3 regions of the Ruminiclostridium papyrosolvens DSM 2782 genome follow, and region 1 is predicted to be linked to each of the others. Evidence: riboswitches for the same ligand, from Rfam matches in the RefSeq annotation. Region 1 holds a riboswitch; each other region holds the start of a gene.
The links. A riboswitch is a leader RNA that binds a small molecule or an ion and turns the genes downstream of it on or off. The one in region 1 is predicted to bind cobalamin.
Positions count from the first base shown of each region.

Region 2: linked by a shared signal. The riboswitch ahead of P0092_RS05440 (energy-coupling factor ABC transporter permease) and the one ahead of P0092_RS20685 (ABC transporter substrate-binding protein) in region 1 are both predicted to bind cobalamin.
Region 3: linked by a shared signal. The riboswitch ahead of P0092_RS06020 (DUF2292 domain-containing protein) and the one ahead of P0092_RS20685 (ABC transporter substrate-binding protein) in region 1 are both predicted to bind cobalamin.

Region 1 covers NZ_CP119677.1:4,721,160-4,723,429, forward strand. Annotated here, with positions in the region: gene P0092_RS20685 (ABC transporter substrate-binding protein) at 1-942, opposite strand, end outside; cobalamin riboswitch at 1,075-1,264, opposite strand; gene P0092_RS20690 (phosphopentomutase) at 1,354-2,270, opposite strand, start outside.
Region 2 covers NZ_CP119677.1:1,234,784-1,237,053, reverse strand. Annotated here, with positions in the region: gene P0092_RS05445 (energy-coupling factor ABC transporter substrate-binding protein) at 1-211, opposite strand, end outside; gene P0092_RS05440 (energy-coupling factor ABC transporter permease) at 227-973, opposite strand; cobalamin riboswitch at 1,141-1,356, opposite strand; gene P0092_RS05435 (dihydrodipicolinate synthase family protein) at 1,486-2,270, opposite strand, start outside.
Region 3 covers NZ_CP119677.1:1,349,076-1,351,345, forward strand. Annotated here, with positions in the region: gene P0092_RS06015 (homocysteine S-methyltransferase family protein) at 1-588, shown strand, start outside; cobalamin riboswitch at 714-910, shown strand; gene P0092_RS06020 (DUF2292 domain-containing protein) at 941-1,111, shown strand; gene P0092_RS06025 (homing endonuclease associated repeat-containing protein) at 1,307-1,630, shown strand; gene P0092_RS06030 (DUF4430 domain-containing protein) at 1,716-2,270, shown strand, end outside.

The DNA of each region.
Region 1 (2,270 bases):
TGATGTTGATGAAATATGATTATACGGTACTGAAATAACTTTATTATTCTTTACTGCTTTTATATCTGCCAGTGCCTTATCGCCTTTTATCTTCTCATTCAAAGTATAAAAGCTAACCTTTGCGTCATAGTACCATGACGGCAGAATAATAATCTGTGGGTTATACTTTATTATCATTTCCTTGGATAATTCAGGCCATCCTTCAAGACCCTCCTTTGACACAGGGTTCATAAGACCGGCTCTTGTGACAATATCATCAAAATTTGTTCCCTTGCCGCTGGTGGTACCCATTTCACTGTAATCAAGTACTGTTTGCTTCTGGTCATCAGTCATTAGTTCAAGCCTGTCATTTACAGCCTTTAGCTTCTGCTCCATCCAAGCAATTATATCCTTGGCCTTGGCTGCCTCTCCTACAATTTTTCCTATGAGTTCAAGGTTATCTTCCACCTGCTTGATATTTGAGGGAGTATTTAGCATAAACACCGTTAAATTCGCATCTCTTAGCTGTTTAATGACATTTGCATCTGCCATTTTATCCAAAAAAACAAGGTCAGGCTGCAACGCAATTATTTTTTCCGCATTTGATTCAATCCTTTTACCGACTCCTTTAGCTTCATCAGCAATATTGGAAACTTTGGCATCGTCTGCATAATAAGTCATAGCCGCAATTCTGCTTTTGTCTACCAGTGACATAAGCATTTCACAGGTTCCAAGTGGCAAGCTTACTATTTTCTCAGGCTTAGCCTTAATAGTTACCTTTGTGCCTTTTGAATCCTCCAATGTGAGAGGATATTTATCTGTTGCAGTACTTTCTACGGATGTATCTATTGCCTTAGTAGTATCAGAAGCCTGCTGGTTTGTATCACTGCTGCAAGCTCCGAAGATTCCGGTAATAAAAATCATTGCAAGTATAAAAGATAAAATTTTCAAATTCCTTTTCATTTTACAATATCTCCTAAATATTTATTTTTTTACCCCTTTAAACATAAAAGCCCTTCAAACGTTTTGTGTTTAAAGGGCATAATTCCATCTTGGAATTTTTTATTAAACACACCCCCTATCACTCGTAGAGTTAACAGTGTACACTTACAGACAGGTATTCTGACTAAGGCATCAACACTCTCCATTCCTTCCCGGTTAATGTACCAGTGGATTATATGGAGAACTCCTCCAACACAGCGGCGGGACCGTACAGGGTTCAAACCTGTTTCCCTTATCTGTAGTTCTTATTAAGTTATATTGCATATATTAATATAAAACAAGTTTAATAGCAAATCCAAATCAGACACATTATCGTCCAAATTTCTTATTTTGGCGAATCTGTCAATTAAATACAATATTTATCAAAGTTTATTAATCTTTGATAATCTCCCTTAAAAAGCTTTGTCCCGGAAAAGCATTCTCTGCATTAAATACTTCTGCAATAGTGCAGGCTATATCAGCAAAGGTTTCTCGTGTCCCAAGATTTACATTCTCTCTTATACCCTTACCATAAATAATTACAGGTATATGTTCTCTTGAATGGTCAGTACTGGGAGTAGTTGGGTCACAGCCATGATCCGCTGTAATTATCAGTATATCGCTATCTTTCATGGCAGACAAAATTTCAGGCAGTCTGTTGTCGAATTCCTCTAACGCCTGTTTGTAGCCTTCCGGATTATTTCTATGTCCAAACAACATATCAAAATCTACTAGATTTGTAAAAATCAGGCCATTGTTCTCTTGCTTCATAAATTTTAATGTAACGTCAACACCATTCATGTTGTTTTTTGTATGTTCAGCAACAGTAACTCCTTTTTTCGAAAATATGTCTTCTATTTTTCCCACAGCGACAACATCCAGACCCTTTTTATTCAGAACATCCAGAAGCGTGTCGGACGTGGGCTCCGCAGAAAAATCTCTTCTGTTGGGTGTTCTTGTAAAGTTCCCCGGTTCCCCTATAAACGGTCTGGCAATAACACGCCCCACCATATGTTCTCCTTGCAACATTTCCCTTGCCATACCGCAAATACGATACAATTCTTCCAGAGGAACAATTTCTTCATGGGCAGCTATCTGAAATACACTGTCTGCGGAGGTGTAAACTATAAGTTTCCCCGTCTTCATGTGTTCCTCGCCGTACTCCTTGATTATTTCAGTTCCCGAAGCGGCACAGTTTGCGAGAACACCTCTTCCGGTAAGCTTTTCAAACTCCTCAAGAACTTCTTTTGGAAAACCGTCAGGATATGTGGGAAAAGGATATTCAAGCTGGAGGCCTGCAATTTCCCAAT
Region 2 (2,270 bases), 1.5 Mb from region 1:
GCAAGGCAAAAAGCAGTGACTCTATTTCTCCGCTCTTAGGCTCAAATAGTGATTCAAACCATGGCTTGTAGTCAGGAGCTATTTTAGTTATCTGTTCTTCTGCAAGACCGTCTGCGCCCGCAAATTCAGCATTCTTTATAAAAATAGGCGGTGCAGCAAGAATTACTACTACTACTGCTATCAAAATTAAATTCTTTTTCCATAATTTCATGACATTCTCTCCTTTTTAATAAATTGCTGATAGTGCCTTAAGCTCTTTTGCACTGTATTTTGCGAGAACATTATAAATAACTACCGTAAGAAGTCCTTCACAAACAGCAAGCGGAACTTGAGTAAAAGCAAAAATACTTATAAACTTCCCGAGGGAGACCATAAATCCTCCAGTAGCGTCAGGATATGCCATGGCAAGCTCCACAGAAGTTATCACATATGTCATCAAATCTCCGAAAAATGCTGCAAGAAATACTGCAAGTCCTGCTTTTGCACCCAATCGTTTAGATAGCTTGAACACTCCGAAAGAAACCAAAGGCCCTACTATAGCCATGGAAAACACATTTGCTCCTAAGGTTGTAATTCCTCCATGTGCCAGTAAAATAGCCTGAAACAACAGGATTATAGCTCCTATTACGGACATGGCAGTTGGCCCGAACAAAACCGCGCCCAGTCCCACTCCTGTTGGGTGCGAACAGCTTCCGGTAACTGACGGCATCTTGAGTGCTGAAAGCACAAAAGCAAAAGCGCCGCACATTGCTAACAGAGTCAGGTTTTTTGAAGATATTTCGATTTTCTTTTTTATTGAGAAGAATCCAATCAGGAGAAATGGCATACAAAGCACTCCCCAGCTGATACACCAGCCCGGTGCCAGATATCCTTCCATGATGTGCATTGCAGATGCATTTGCAGGAAAAATAAAAATAGCGCACACCGCAATTAAAAGACAAACAAGGTAGTTCTTTACTCTTACACGTTTCATTATAATAAACCTCCGACTTAATAATATTTGCCAAAAAAATAAAACCTTTATTTATTTTGGTAATAAAGGTTTTATTTGTAAAAAAGAACGTATAGTCTTATACTGTTTTCTCTTTTGACAAACTACACACTTCATACACTGTGAAGTCATAGTACTCTGCATATTTGGCATCTGCAGAAATACTGGCAGGTCTTCCGACTCAGATATCATAGCAAAGTTCTCGCCTTCCCGGACTAATCACCCAGTGGCATGTATAAGCAAAAATAATTCTTGCTTTTTTAGAGAACCGCTCCATCATACGGCAGCAGGACTGTTCAGGATTTTCACCTGATTCCCTCTTAGTTACTCATAATTTTGAGCAAACCAATATCGTTAATTATTAAATTTTAATTGAATTATATACCATTTATAACCATCACGTCAATTAAACTTTTGCGAAATTTGCTTCACCATATAAATAGAGCAAAATACCCACGGTGTGAGCAAAAGTGTTATTTTTACAGGCTTGCAACTTAGATTAAACCTGACTTTTCCATAATGGCTTTGAGTTTTGAAATATCCTGTTCATTTGCCATTGGCAAAGGGAAGGAACAGTAATCCTTTACGGAGATACCCTTAATCATCAGTGCTTTTTTAATATAAGGAACAAAAGGCTTTCCTACTTGATAAATATCCATAAGACAATCTATCTTCCTTTGAATATCTGAAATTGTTCTTATATCTTTTTCTTTGAAAGCCTTTACCCATGAACTGCAAATTTCAGGAACAAGATTTGACAATCCGCCAATACATCCGTCCCCTCCTGACATTACATTATGAGCAAAGTTGTCATCAAATCCTGAGTAGATTCTAAAATTCGGGAATTCCGGCTTGATTAATTTTATCAATTCCCTTGTATGATCCATCCCCGGTATAGTATCCTTGTATCCCACAATATTTTTGTGTTTTCTCAAAAGATTTAAAGTCACCTCAGGAGAGATATCATAACCTGTACGATCCGGAAAACTATACAGATACAAGTCACCCGGGCATTCATCGGCTACTTTGTCGTAATACTCCTCAACACTTTCCTGGCTCAATCCGAAATAATACGGTGAAATCACCACTATACCGTCTGCACCCTGTTCGCAAGCATATTTGGAAAGCTCTATTGTCTCGTTTATATCCATGCTTGCAGTTCCAACCAGCAGTTTTGTCCTACCGTTGATTTCCTTAACAGCAAATCGAATGAGTTCCTTTTTGCTTTCCACCGGAATTGCAAAAAACTCTCCTATGCTTCCCAGAATCAAAATACCGT
Region 3 (2,270 bases), 1.7 Mb from region 1:
GAAAAGGCAATAGCAGAAAAAACACCACCTCAGGATATTGTTGATATATATTTGATTCCTGCAATTAATCAGGTAGGAAAGCTATTTGATGAAAAGAAATATTTTCTCCCTCAGCTTATTCAAAGTGCTGAAACAATGAAGTCCGGCTTTACATTTTTAGAGCCTCTGCTAAAACAAAAAGGTGAAAAAGAAGAGAAAGAAGATATTGTTGTTGTTATAGCTACAGTAAAAGGAGATATTCATGATATAGGGAAAAACATAGTCGGATTAATGCTTCGAAACTATGGTTTCAAAGTACATGACCTTGGAAAGGACGTAAGTGCAGAGAGAATTATAGACGAAGCGAAGAAATTAAAGGCTCATATAGTAGGTCTTTCTGCCTTAATGACTACCACAATGGTAGAAATGGAGGAAGTGATTAAACTTGCAAAAGAGAAAAATGTAGGCTGTAAGTTTATGATTGGCGGAGCAGTAGTAGATGACGATTATGCAAAAACCATTGGAGCAGACGGATATTCGAAAGATGCCTATGAGGCAGTAAAGCTTGCAAAAAAACTTTCAATTAAACAAGCTGCAGAATGTAATTAATTATATGAACCTATACTACATCTATTAGTAAAAAATATCAAAAAAGATAAAATTTACATGACAAATTGCACGTAATATTATATAGTTGATATTAGAAACTATATGTGAGAAACTAAATATGTAAAAACTAAATATGAAAAACAGGTGTCGGTTGTGTTGAAAATACTGAACATGAACCGGTGAAAAGGGAAGTTGGGTTTAAAATCCCACGCGGTCCCGCCGCTGTAAAAGAGGAGTTTCTTTCAAAGTACCACTGGAAACGGGAAGGTGAAAGGAATAATGATGCTTGAGCCAGAAGACCTGCCTGTTATTTTGTACCATAGACTCTACGAACGATAGGGGGTGTACTTAATTGGTTGATTCCATGAGCCTGAAAAAGGATAATCCGAATGGTAAGCTGTCTGAAAAGGAAAAAAAGCTTGTAAGGATTCTTCGGGGGATTGACTATGGTGAAGTTAAAATTATTGTACAGGGTAATCAGCCTGTACGGATTGAAGAACTCACAAAGTCAATTAAGCTTTAGAAGTTGACGGATTATTATCTTAAAATTCATATGTTATTTTGCGCTTTATACCATATTTATTAATTTGAAAATGGGATAGCGAATGCAGAAATGTCGACAACTGCACGGTGCTGATCGAAAAACGGAAGCATTACCTCACAAAAAAAGAGGTAGTGTTTTTTTTATTGCTCCGTGGAAGATTTTTTGTAAAAGGGAGTGATATATCTGAAGGCAGAAAATTGCAGTCAGAAAATCCAATCTCAAGAGTCTTTAAAGTCAGAAAGCAGGGATTTAGAACTAGCCGGACGGCAAAAAGACTTATGCAGAGAATATATTAAGCTTTATAAGAAGAAAAGTGATGAGCAGCTTTATCAGTACCTTCGTGACATTGCTGACGAGCTTGGCAGGGTGCCAAAAAAGTCAGAGGTTCCGGCTTTCGGGTATATCAAGTCCCGTCTGGGAAAATGGCCGAGAATTCTGGAGGATGCAGGAATCAAGCCTGTTCGAAAAAAACTGCTTGAAGAAATAGAACCAGAGTAACTCTGGATAACAAACGTACCTACGTGGTGTAATGTTGATTGCGATGAACCATTGGCCGGTTAAGAAAACTAATGGAGGTAGAACAGTGAGAAAAAATTTCAAAAAAATATTATGTCTGGTTATGATGGCGGCTATTATTTGCACAATGCTTACAGGAATAGCATTTGCAGCAGATCCAATAACTGTAACAGTTAGAATTCAGGGCTACAGTGCAGGTGGAAACGGCGGCTCAATTTTAAATGAATATCAGGTAACACTTAACGATTCAACTGGCTTTACAGCATACGATGCGCTGAATAAGGCTTGCGGCGATAAAGCTATAAGCCATATTGCATTAGGAAGCGGTGCGAGTACATATGTATCCAGTATCGGAGGTCAGACAGAAGCATATTTTACACCTAATTCATCCTATTATTCGGGCTGGATGTTCAGGGTATGGAGGGGGGCTTCTCCTACAACCGATGAACTTCCTTCCTATAGCTGTGGAGCTTATACAATGCAGAATGGTGATAAAATGACCTGGTATTATGCAATTCCGGCGGAGTCTTTCTATACCTGTATGAGCAACTACACAAGTATACAATCCTCATATAATGAGGGGAGTTCTTTTAATGTAAATGTAAAGGCTCAGAAATTTACG